Regions from separate parts of the Bradyrhizobium sp. AUGA SZCCT0105 genome, predicted to be linked through region 3. Evidence: riboswitches for the same ligand, from Rfam matches in the RefSeq annotation. Region 3 holds a riboswitch; each other region holds the start of a gene.
The links. A riboswitch is a leader RNA that binds a small molecule or an ion and turns the genes downstream of it on or off. The one in region 3 is predicted to bind cobalamin.
Positions count from the first base shown of each region.

Region 1: another riboswitch for cobalamin. It lies ahead of JQ573_RS32060 (TonB-dependent siderophore receptor); the one in region 3 lies ahead of JQ573_RS20850 (TonB-dependent receptor).
Region 2: another riboswitch for cobalamin. It lies ahead of JQ573_RS08390 (DUF1636 domain-containing protein); the one in region 3 lies ahead of JQ573_RS20850 (TonB-dependent receptor).

Region 1 is NZ_JAFCMK010000008.1:223,174-227,265, reverse strand. It holds gene JQ573_RS32070 (amidohydrolase family protein) at 1-278, shown strand, start outside; gene JQ573_RS32065 (GTP-binding protein) at 280-1,209, shown strand; cobalamin riboswitch at 1,439-1,635, shown strand; gene JQ573_RS32060 (TonB-dependent siderophore receptor) at 1,741-4,020, shown strand; gene JQ573_RS32055 (PepSY domain-containing protein) at 4,023-4,092, shown strand, end outside.
Region 2 is NZ_JAFCMK010000001.1:1,855,419-1,859,510, reverse strand. It holds gene cobN (cobaltochelatase subunit CobN) at 1-398, opposite strand, end outside; gene cobW (cobalamin biosynthesis protein CobW) at 398-1,432, opposite strand; gene JQ573_RS08390 (DUF1636 domain-containing protein) at 1,429-1,803, opposite strand; cobalamin riboswitch at 1,896-2,112, opposite strand; gene cobO (cob(I)yrinic acid a,c-diamide adenosyltransferase) at 2,149-2,802, shown strand; gene JQ573_RS08380 (cobyric acid synthase) at 2,814-4,092, shown strand, end outside.
Region 3 is NZ_JAFCMK010000004.1:277,064-281,155, reverse strand. It holds gene JQ573_RS20865 (ABC transporter substrate-binding protein) at 1-263, opposite strand, end outside; gene JQ573_RS20860 (ABC transporter ATP-binding protein) at 269-1,042, opposite strand; gene JQ573_RS20855 (iron ABC transporter permease) at 1,039-2,082, opposite strand; cobalamin riboswitch at 2,195-2,393, shown strand; gene JQ573_RS20850 (TonB-dependent receptor) at 2,574-4,092, shown strand, end outside.

The DNA.
Region 1 (4,092 bases), on a different contig from region 3:
AGGGCATCCGCAAATGCGCGCTGATCCCGGCGGAAATCCTGTCCGCGAGCACGCCGGCGATGCGCGCCAAGGGCAGGTTGCAGGTCGGCGCCGACGCCGACGTCGTGGTGTTCGACTTCGAGACGCTCAGCGATCGCGCGACCTTCTCCGCGATGAACCGCCCGGCGGAAGGCGTGCGGCATCTCGTGGTCAGCGGTCAGCCGCTGATCAATGATGGCGTGCTCGACGTCGCGGCACGGCCGGGCCGGCCGGTGCGCCGGCCGGTCACTGGGGGCTGATGTGGCGGTCCCGATCCTGCTGGTCGCGGGTTTTCTCGGGGCGGGCAAGACCACGGTCGTGAACCATCTGCTGGCGCATGCGCAAGGCCGGCGCATCGCCGCCGTGGTCAACGATTTCGGCGCGATCAATATCGACGCGGAGCTGATTGCCGGCGCCAGCGACGGCGTGGTCAGCCTGAGCAATGGCTGCATCTGCTGCACGCTGGAAGGCGATCTGCTGCGCACGCTCGCAACCTTGCTGCGGCGTGATCCGCGTCCCGAATTCATCGTGATCGAGACCAGCGGGATCGCCGATCCCGCCGACATCGTGCGCAACCTGATGGATCCGGTGATCTGGAAGGAGGCGCCGCTGGAGACCGTGCTGTGCGTGGTCGACGCGACGCAGCCGGTGGCGATGCTGAACGATGCGCTGCTGCGCTCGCAGCTGCGCGCGGCCGATGTGGTGGCGCTGAGCAAAGTCGATCTGGCCGATGCAGCCGCGTGCGCGGCGATCCGCGATGCCGTGCGGACAGTGCGTCCGGCTGCGGTCATCGTTGCTGCCCTGCATGGCGAGGTGCCGGCCGAGCTGGTGTTTCCGGCCGATCTCGATCATGTGCCGACGCTGCGCGAGACCGCGCCGCGACGGCCGACGTCCGATCGGTTCGAGACGCTGAGCTGGACCTCGGAGCGGAAGGTAGCGTTGCCGCGCTTGCAGCAGGCGATCGGCAGACTGGCGCCGAAGCTGGCGCGGGCGAAGGGATTGTTCGAGACGGTGGAGCAGCCGGGACGGCTGACGGTATTTCAACTCGCCGGCGGACGCGCGACACTGGCTGCCGGCGGCGTGCCGGCGCCCGGCGTGCCACGCACGCGAGTCGTGTTCATCGCCGAGATGGGCGCGCTGTCGCGGGCCGAGATCGATGAGGTGATGCAGGGATGTGTCGAAGCAGGGTGATGTGAGCTTACGTTTCCGTCACCCTGAGGAGCGCGAAGCGCGTCTCGAAGGGTCGACGGCCACCAGCCGGGCCGCGCATCCTTCGAGACGCGCGTTCCGCGCTCCTCAGGATGACGGGTTACCTCTCCGCGTCAGCAGTAGATGTGGCCGGGCTGTGTCATCGCCGCAGCATCATCCCGCAAAGCATGTGTGCGACAATCGCATCGAATTGACAGCCCATCCCGCACCACCTATCGTTTCGCTCGACGGTTCCCTTCGGGGATCAAAAGGGAATGCGGTGCGAGGGTAACCCCAATGCCGCAGCTGTCCCCGCAACTGTAAACGGCGAGCCTTTCGTCAATTTGCCACTGGGCCACTCCGCCCGGGAAGGCGTCGACAGGCGATGACCCGTGAGCCAGGAGACCTGCCGTCAGTCGTGGTCACACGCGAGCACATCGGGCGGGGGCGTCCTGGTGGGATCGGAGCACTGCCTCTGGGGCAATGCGCCAGTCCGCGTTCGCGGTGACGTGCCACGTTACCGCGAGTCTTTCCATGTCTCCGTCAACTCCCGCCGCGCGCCGTTGGCGCCTCGGTCTCGTTTGCTCCCTGTCATCGCTGCTGCTGCCGGCTGAAGGTTCGGCACAAACATCTCCACCCACCACGCTCGATCCGATCGAGGTCGCACCCTCGACATCCGCAAAGCCCAAGCCTGCGGCGCGAAGCCGCAACTCGGCGACGTCGTCGCGGCCGCGCGCCAGACCTGCAACGGCGGTAACCGCTGGCGCGCCCCGTGCTGCAGCGTCGGGCGCTTCGGGATCGGCATCGCCGACGCTCAACGCCACCACACAGGGAGGCACCGGCAGTCGCCTCAATTTGACGCCGCTGCAGACGCCGGCCAGCGTCGAGATCATCTCGTCGCAGACCATCGCCGAGCGCGGTCAGCATAATGTGCTCGATGCCGTCACCCAGAACGCGGCCGGGTTCATCGCGACGCCGGCGCCCGGCAATGGCGGCCTGTCGTTCAGCACCCGCGGCTTTGCCGGCAGCAACTCGGTGATGACGCTGTATGACGGCACACGCTTCTATATCGGCTCGGGCACCCTGACGTTCCCCTACGACACCTGGTCGACCCAGCGGGTCGAGGTGCTGCGTGGCCCGGCCTCGGTGCTGTATGGCGAAGGCGCGATTGGCGGCGTCATCAACGTCGTTCCGAAGAAGCCGCAGGGCATGCCCTATAACGAGGCCGAGGTCTCGCTCGACAGCAACATGACGCGACGGCTGTCGGTGGACAGCACCGGTCCGATCAGTCCCAATGTGTCCTACCGCATCAACGCCACCGGCAACATATCGGACGGCTGGGTCGATCGCGACAAGACCTCGAATGCGGTGGTCTCCGCCGCCGTGCGGGTGCAGGCATCGGACAATCTCGCCTTCACGCTGTCAGAGGATTATGGCGACCGCAGCCCGTCGCGCTATTTCGGCACGCCGCTGATCAACGGCTCGATTCAGGACGCGCTGCGCTTCAAGAACTACAACGCATTGGACAGCGCAATTCGCTACCAGGACAGCTGGACCCAGCTCAAGACCGAGTGGGACGTCGCCGACGGCATCAAGATCAACAACACGCTGTATTACCTGACCAGCGAGCGGCACTGGCGCGATATCGAAAACTACACCTGGAACCCGAAGACCCAGCTGATCGACCGCTCCAGCTACATCGAGATCTTCCACGACCAGAAGCAGCTCGGCAACCGGATGGATGCGACCTTCAGCGGTCACGTCCTCGGGCTCGCGAACCAGTTCGTTGCCGGGTTCGACGTCAACCGGATCGACTTCGCCCACACCAACAACTCGCCCTATGGCGGCGCGTCGTCGGTCAATCCTTACGTGTTCGATCCCGGATCGTTTTTCGCGACGACCACGGCGACGACGCCGGGCTTCAACGCGATCGTCAATCAATACGCGCTGTTTGCCGAAGATCGTCTGTCGCTGACCGATCAATTGTCGCTCGTCACCGGCGTCCGGTACGATCGTCCCGAGGTCGATCGCACCGACTACAAGACGCCGGCGAACAGTTTTGAAACGACGCTGTCGGGCACCAGCTGGCGAACCGGGTTGGTGTACGAGCCGATCAAGAACCTCGCGTTCTATGGTCAGTACGCGGTCGGCTTCGATCCGGTCAGCAATTTGATCTCGCTGTCGACCTCGCAAAAAACCTTCCAGCTCGCGACCGGCAAGCAGACCGAGATCGGCGTCAAGCAGTCGTTCTGGGGCGGCCGCGGCGAGTGGACGCTGGCAGGGTACGAGATCGTCAAGACCGGCCTGACCATTCCCGATCCCAGCAATCCCACTGCCGGCCTGGCACTGCAGATCGGCCAACAATCATCACGCGGGGTCGAAGGATCGATCGGGCTCGCGCTGAACGATGGCTGGCGCGTCGACGCCAATCTTGCGCTGCTGCGTGCCCGATACGACAACAACAGCCAGGTGGTCGGCGGCAAGGTCGTCAGCTACAACGGCAATGTTCCGGTCAACGTTCCGCAGCAGGTCTCGAACGTCTGGCTGACCTGGGACTTCGCGCCGAACTGGTCGGTTTATAGCGGCGTGCAGATCGTCGGCGCGATGTACTCCGATCTCGCCAACACCCAGCTGCGGCCGGGCTACAATGTGGTCAATGGCGGCATCAGGTGGAAGCCCGATGATCGCACCACGGTTGCGTTCCGCGTCTACAATCTGTTCGACAAGGTCTACGCGGTGACCTCGAACGGGACGGGGCAGTGGCTGCTCGGCATGCCGCGCACCGCCGAATTGTCCGTCAACGTGAAGTTCTGACCATGCGCAACGCTCTGATCCGGCGAGCGCGGCGATGGCTTTATGTCGTCCATCGCTGGATCGGCATTGCGA
Region 2 (4,092 bases), on a different contig from region 3:
GAGACCGGCAGGGTCGAGAATTCATCCAGCCGCAGATCGTCGCGGCCATCCGCCGGCAGCACCACCAGAGCGATGCCGCGTTCCTTCGCCAAACGATGCACCGCGGCCACCCCGTATGACCAATAGGGTTCGCCGCCGATCAGCCGCACCAGGATGCCGCGCGCCTGCGACAGCGTCCGCTCGATATAGGTATCGACCGACAGCGGGTGGCGCAGCTCCGCAAGATTGGCGAGCCGCAGCGACGGCAACGCGGCGCGACCCCGCCGCCAGCCGGCCGCGAACGCGGCGAGATCGCTGTCGGAAAACGACAACACCACGAGATCGGCCGGATCCTGGCCGAGGTCCCTTGGCGTCGCGGTCTCCTCAAGGCCGCGGCTCTCGTGGAAGACGACGTGCATCAGACACCTAGTCGCGCCCTGATCGCGGCTTCGTCGATGTCGCCGTGTTCGCCGATCACGACGAGCTTTGACTGCCGCGCCCGCGCGCCCCAGGGCATGTCGAACTGATGCCTGACCCGCTCGCCGACCGATTGCACCAGCAACCGCATCGGCTTGCCTTCGACCGCGATGTAGCCCTTGGCGCGCAGCACGTTCTGCTCGCGCGCCAGCCCCTTGATCGACGCGATCAGCGCATCGACATCCGCGATCTCCGGAAGATCGATCACCACGGAATTGAAGTCGTTGTGCTCGTGTTCGTCCTCACCGTCATGGTGGGACGGCCGCGACGCGAGGTCGTCCTCTGCCGCAGCTTCGAGGCCCAGGATCACGCGGGCGTCGATCGCGCCGTCGACGATGGGCAACATCGGCACCTCGCGCGGCATCTCGGCCGAGATCAGCGCCTTGGCCGCTTTGATCCCCTCGGCTCCGGCGAGATCGGCCTTGGTCAGCAATACGATATCGGCGCAGGCGATCTGGTCCTCGAACACTTCGGACAGCGGCGTCTCGTGGTCGAGATTCTCATCTGCCGCGCGCTGCGCATCCACCGCGGCCGGGTCAGGCGCAAAGCGACCCGCGGCAACGGCCTCCGCATCGGCCAGCGCGATCACGCCGTCGACCGTGATCCGCGAGCGGATCTCCGGCCAGTCGAACGCCTTCAGCAACGGCTTCGGCAGCGCGAGGCCGGATGTCTCGATCACGATATGATCGGGTCTCACAGGGCGCGCGAGCAACTGCTCCATCGCCGGGATAAAATCGTCGGCGACAGTGCAGCAGATGCAACCATTGGCGAGCTCGACAATATTCTCGGTCGGGCAATTGGCGTCCGCACACGACTTCAGGATGTCGCCGTCGACGCCCTCGCTGCCGAATTCGTTCACCAGCACCGCGAGCTTCTTGCCGTTGGCATTCCGGATCAGATGCTGGATCAGCGTCGTCTTGCCGGACCCGAGAAAGCCGGTCACGACGGTGACCGGAACCTTGGCGAGCGTCATCATTCTGCGGCCTCCGGCACGATGGCGATGGGTGGGATGCGGGCAAGCGATTGCTTGCGGAAGATTTCGGGACGGCTGCGCCACGGCACGATGCCGTCAGGCGCCGCGGCATAGGCAGAGGCGCCGGCGATCACATCCTTGGCATGATCAGCGGACAGGCGGCCGTACACATAGGACCACCGCCCCGGCGCGCTGAGCGCGACCGAGCAGCCCTGGCTGCAGGCCGACAGGCATTCGACCGGAACCAGATTGACGTCATCGGGCACACCGGCCTCAACAAGCGCGGCATGCAGGCGCGCACCGGGCGCGAGCTCGCCTTCGGCGAGCGTCTGGCCGGCGCGGCACGTGATACAGACATGAAGTGTAACGCTCATCGCCCTTCCTGGATTGACTGCGGGAAGCGATGAGGCACACGAACCTGACGTGAACAGGCTCGTTCCCCGTCGCGGAACACCCCGTCCGCCGGTCTCAAACACATCGCGTCGGCAGGTCTCCCGGCTTGCGGAGTAGGATTTCTCCCTTGATGCCCACCTTCCCGACTCCATCAGGGAATCAGTGGCTTGGGCATCTCTCCGGTCACGGTCGCGGGGGCGGCTGCGCTTTGGGCAAACCCAGCGGTCTGAGCCCTATCGCATTCCCTCTTCGCCTGTCGTAGGACAGGAACCAACGCGGGGTCACCATTCGGCCTAGCCTCGCACTTGTCAAGCCGAAGGAACGTGATGATTTCTGATGGAAACGACGCTGAAGATCGCGACGTCGGCACCGACCCTTCATTGGATGCGCGCCACGCGGCCAAAATGGCGAAAAAGAAGGTCGCCCGCGACAAGATCATGGCGACCAAGAGCGGTGAAAAGGGCTTGATCATCGTTCATACCGGCGCCGGCAAAGGAAAATCCTCCTCCGCCTTCGGCATGATCGTGCGCTGCGTGGCGCACGGCTTTCCCTGCGCCGTGGTGCAATTCATCAAGGGCGCCTGGGATACCGGCGAGCGCCGCCTGCTCACCGGGCATTTCGGCGATCTCTGTCAATTCCATGCGATGGGCGAAGGTTTTACCTGGGAGACGCAGGATCGCGCCCGCGACATCGCGGCAGCGCAAGCCGGCTGGGAAAAGGCCAAGCAGCTGATCGCGGATCCGAGCCTGCGGATGGTCGTGCTCGACGAGATCAACATCGCGCTTCGGTATGACTATCTGGCGATCGCCGATGTCGTCGATTTCCTGACCACGTCGAAGCCGCCGATGACGCATGTCGTGCTCACCGGGCGCAACGCTAAGGACGAATTGATCGAGATCGCCGATCTCGTCACCGAGATGACGTTGGTCAAGCACCCCTTCCGGTCCGGCATCAAGGCCCAGCCGGGCGTCGAGTTCTGACAGACATCACCATGGCGCGCGCATTGATGATCCAGGGAGCCGGCTCGGACGTGGGCAAGTCGCTCATCGTCGCCGGCCTTGCGCGTGCCGCAAGACGGCGCGGCCTGCGCGTGCTCCCGTTCAAGCCGCAGAACATGTCCAACAACGCCGCCGTGACCGTCGACGGCGGCGAGATCGGCCGCGCGCAAGCCTTGCAGGCGCTTGCCGCCGGCGTCGAGCCGCACACCGACATGAACCCGGTGCTGCTGAAGCCGGAGACCGACGTCGGCGCGCAGGTCATCGTGCACGGCAAGCGGATCGCGACCGCACGCGCGCGCGAATATGCCGCCATGAAGCCATCGCTGATGGGCGCGGTGCTGGAGAGCTTTGGGCGCCTGAAGGCGCGCGCCGACCTGGTGCTGGTCGAAGGCGCCGGCAGTCCTGCCGAGGTCAATCTGCGCAAGTCAGACATCGCCAATATGGGCTTTGCGCGCAGGGCCGACGTGCCCGTAGTCTTGGTCGGCGACATCGATCGCGGCGGCGTGATCGCGCAGCTCGTCGGCATCCAGGCTGTGATCGATCCTGATGATACTGCGATGATCCAGGGCTTTGTCATCAACAAGTTCCGCGGCGATCCGACGCTGTTCGACGACGGCTACCGCCTGATCGAAGCCCGGACCGCGTGGCGCGGCTTCGGCGTGCTGCCCTGGTTCGCTCGCGCCGGTGAGTTACCTGCCGAAGATGCGCTCGGGCTCGGCGAGGCGCGCAAGCCCGGCCAGTGCAAGATCGCGTTTCTGGCGCTGTCGCGGATCGCTAACTTCGACGACCTCGATCCGCTGAAGCTCGAACCCGGCGTCGATCTCGTGATGGTGCGGCCGGGTGAAGCCATTCCGGGCGACGCGAAGCTCGTCATCCTGCCCGGCTCGAAATCGACCCGCGGCGATCTTGCCTTCCTGCGTGCGCAAGGCTGGGACATCGACCTGCTGGCGCATCATCGCCGCGGCGGCCACATCCTCGGCCTGTGCGGCGGATACCAGATGCTTGGGCAAAGCGTCGCCGATCCTGACGGGATCGAGGGGCTCGCCGGCGAAACGCCTGGCCTCGGGCTGCTCGATGTCACGACGACCATGACCGAACAGAAGACGCTGACCCGCGTCAACGCGGTGCACGCTGCGACCCATCAACCGATCAGCGCCTACGAAATCCACATCGGGCGCACCGACGGGCCGGATCGCGCACGGCCATTTGCATCGCTTGACGGCGCGCCGGAAGGTGCCATGTCGAGCGATGGGCGCGTTCACGGCAGCTATC
Region 3 (4,092 bases):
ACCACGACGCGGTCGGGCTTGAGCAGCAGTACGTCCTCGGCCTCGCCGGACAGAAGTGGATAGTTTCGCGCCTGCTCGGCGGCCCAGGATTGCCAGGCATCACGGGAAAAGCGGCTGAGGCCCAGGATCTGGTCCGGGTCGACCAGCGACAGCACGAGCTGGTCGCTGCAGACATTCATCGAGACGATGCGCGGTCCGGCGGCGGACGCGGCAGCGCACAAGATCAGCCATGCCGCTGCGGCCATCGCTGCGAGACGCTGCATCCTCATCAGACATCCGCCCATGGCACGATGACGGCCTCGCGCTGAAATTCGGCGCGGTAGGCGCTGACGCGGAACACGCTAGCCAGCACGCTCTCGGACAGCGCTTCAGCGGGCGCGCCTTGCGCCGCCAGCCGCCCGTCCGACAGCACCAGCACGTGATCGGCAAAGCGCGCGGCAAGCCCGAGATCGTGCGTTACCACGATGACGAGCACGCCGGTGTCGGCGACGTTGCGCAGCTTCTGCATCACGTCGATCTGATGACGCGGATCGAGCGAGGCGGTTGGCTCGTCGGCGAGAATCACCGGCGCTTCGACCGCCAGCACCCGGGCCAGCGCGACGCGGCTGCGCTCGCCGCCGGAGAGCTCGGTGACGCGGCGATCGCCGAATTCGGTGACGTCGACCGCCTGCATCGCCCGCAGCACCGCCTCGATATCCCTCGGCGACAGCCGCGCCGGATCGGTCGCGCCATGCGGATAGCGACCGAGCGCCACGATATCGCGCGCCGGCAGCGGCCAGTGCACCGTGTGCCCCTGCGGCAGATACGCAAAGCGCTTCGCGCGATCGCGCAGCGACAGCGAGGCCAGCGCGTCGCCGTCGATCCTGATGTCGCCACCGGATGGAATTAGTCCAGCGAGCGCGCGCAGCAGCGTGGTCTTGCCGGCGCCGTTCGGGCCGACCAGCGCGACCAGATGGCCCGCTTCCAGCGACAGCGAGACATCGTGCAGCACCTTGCGGCTGCCGAGAGAAGCGTTGAGAGCGGTGGCGGAGAGTAGCGTCATGCCACGCCTCCGCCGAGCGCGCGGCGTTCGCGCATGATCAGATAGAGGAAGAACGGCACGCCGATGATCGAGGTCAGCACGCCGACCTTGATATCCGACGTCGAGGGGATGATGCGCACCGCGATATCGGCGGCGAGCAGCAGCGCCGAACCGGTGAGCGCGCTCGGCACCAGGAGCCGCGCCGGATCGTGACCGATCAGGGGGCGCATCAGATGCGGCGCGACGAGGCCAATGAAGCCGATCGTGCCGGTAACGGCGACCGCGCCGCCGACACCGAGCGCCACGCCCGTGATCACAAGCAACCTTAGCCGTCCGACATCGACGCCGAGGCTCTGCGCCGCCTCCTCGCCGAGCGTCAGCGCGCGGAACGCGTTCGCCTGGCTGAGCAGGACGGCAGCGCCCGCGATGATGAAGGGCAGCGCCAGCGCCACGTGCTGGAAGCTGCGGTCCTCCAGCGAACCGAGCAGCCAGAATGCGATCTCCAGCACCACGAACGGATTGCTGGAGAGATTCATCACCAGCGCCGTCGCAGCTCCCGCAAAGCTCGAGATCGCGAGTCCCGCGAGGATCAGAATCAGCAGCCCGGCATTGCGGCCGGCGATCGCAAGCAGCGCGAACACTGAACCGAACGCGGCGATGATCGCCACCACCGGCAGTGCATAGGAACGCACATCGGCCACGCCCAGCGCGATCACCAGCACTGCACCGAATGCCGCCGATTGCGGCGCGCCGAACAGCGACGGCGAGGCCAGCGGATTGCGCAGCAGGCCCTGCAGCGCTGCGCCCGATAGCCCGAGAATACCGCCGATCGCGAATGCCAGAATGGTGCGCGGCAGCCGGATCTCGCGCACGATCACCTGCGCCACGTCGCTGCCGCCGCCGAACAGCGCCTCGATCACCGCAAGCGGCGACAGCCGCACCGGCCCGATGCCGAGCGAGAGCACCAGCAGCAGCACCACGAGCGCGAGCAGCGCCGCGGTGGCGCCCCACCGGCGCCGCGCCGCGACCTCGGCCGCCAAGGCAAAATCCTGCACGCTCATTGGATCCATGCTCTTACAGCGATCGCCGTGGCAGACAAGCGACACTCAACAAAAACCGTGGCCACCTGGCAGCCGCCCGACCTCCGCCGGATTGACTTTGCTGCCCAGCCGAACCCTAGATGAACATGACGGTTCTTTCATGAGATGAAAAGGGAATGCGGTGCGGGGAAACTTCCCCAACGCCGCGGCTGCCCCCGCAACTGTATGCGGTGAATCCTTCGTCACAGGCCACTGGGAATCTCGGTCCTGGGAAGGCGACGAAGGGTAACGACCCGCGAGCCAGGAGACCTGCCGTCAGCCGTGGTCACACGCGAAGATGCCGGTCGGGGAGTACAGGCATGAGCTTCACTTGAGGCTGCAAGCAGCTGAGCCTGCGAGCACGATGGTGAGACTGGTTCGCGGTGACGTGCCACTGACGTTACCGAGGTCTCACTTAGATGTTCTCCAACTCTTCCTCCCGGCGCCGCCGCGCGCTTCTGCTCGCGTCGACGATGATCGCGCCGACAATCGTTCTCTCGACCGCACGGGCGCAGCAGGTGCCCTCTCCCAATCAGCTGCCGGCCATCGAAATCACCAAGCCGGGCGACCAGAATTTTACGCGCGCCAAGCCGGCCGCTGACGAAGCGCCGGCGCCGCGCCGCCCGGCGCCGGGCACCGCGCAAGGCAACAATGTGGGCAGCGGAGCAGGATCGAACACGACAGGGACCGGACTGGCCACCGGAACGGGCGGCACCGGAACGGGCGGCACCGGTGGCGGCGGCCGCCAGTTCGCCGGCATCGTCGGCTCTTCCTCGACGGTGATCACGGCCGACGACATCGCGCATTCGCCGGTGCCGTCGCTGCCCGAGATTCTCGCGCAGGCGCCGGGCGTGCAGCTGCAATCGCTTTATGGCGGCCCGAACGGCGCCAAGACCGCGGTCGACCTGCGCGGCTTCGGCGCATTCGCCTCCGACAATACCCTGTTCCTGCTCAACGGCCGCCGCCTCAACGACGTCGACAAGGCCGGCTTCGATCTCACCACGATCCCGCTCGATTCGATCGAACGCATCGAGATCACGCGCGGCAACAGCGGCGCGGTTCTCTACGGCGACAACGCGGTAGGCGGCGTGGTCAACATCATCACCAAGACCGGCGCCGGCGGTCCGCCGGCCACGATCCGGGCCGAAGGCGGCTTCGGCTCGTTCAACACCCGCATGGCCGCGGTGTCCGCGGCACTCAATTCCGGACCGTGGTCGACCTCGTTCTACGGCAACGGCATCAAGTCCGACGGCTACCGCGTCAACAACGCGCTCGACCAGCGCAACGCCGTCGGCAACGTCAACTACACGACATCGGATCTCACCGCCTTCCTCACCGTCACCGGCAGCGACCAGAAGCTCGGCCTGCCCGGCGGACGGCTGGTCGATCCGTCGATCGGCGTCAACGAGCTGCTCACCGACCGCCGCGGCGCGGCGACGCCGTTCGACTACGCCAATCAGCAAACCGCCAGCGTCACTGCCGGCTTCACCAAGACGCTGATGAACGGCGTCGACCTCATCGTCGATGGCGGCTGGCGCCAGCGCGAGACGCAAAGCGGCTTCTTCGGCACCGTGCCGACGATCAGCTTCGCCTCGACCTACAATGATGCCGCGCTGCAGACCTGGTCGATCACGCCGCGCCTCAGCGTCAAGAACGTCATGCTCGGGATGCCGTCCACGATCCTGACCGGCATCGACTATTACGATTCGACGTTCCGCGAGGCACGCGGCGCCTATCAGGGCGTCGATCCCTACCACATCTACAATATCGAGCAGCAGACCGTCGCCGGGTACTGGCAGCACACGATCGGCCTGCTGCCGACGACCGACTTCTCCTACGGCGCGCGCGTCCAGAACACGAGCGTGTCGGCACGCGACCGCTACGATCCGAATGCACCGTTTGCGTTCGACACGCAGGCGGCGCCGCTCGACAGCAACGAGACCCAATACGCGCTGCATATCGGCGCCGAGCATCGCTTCACCGAGACCTTCT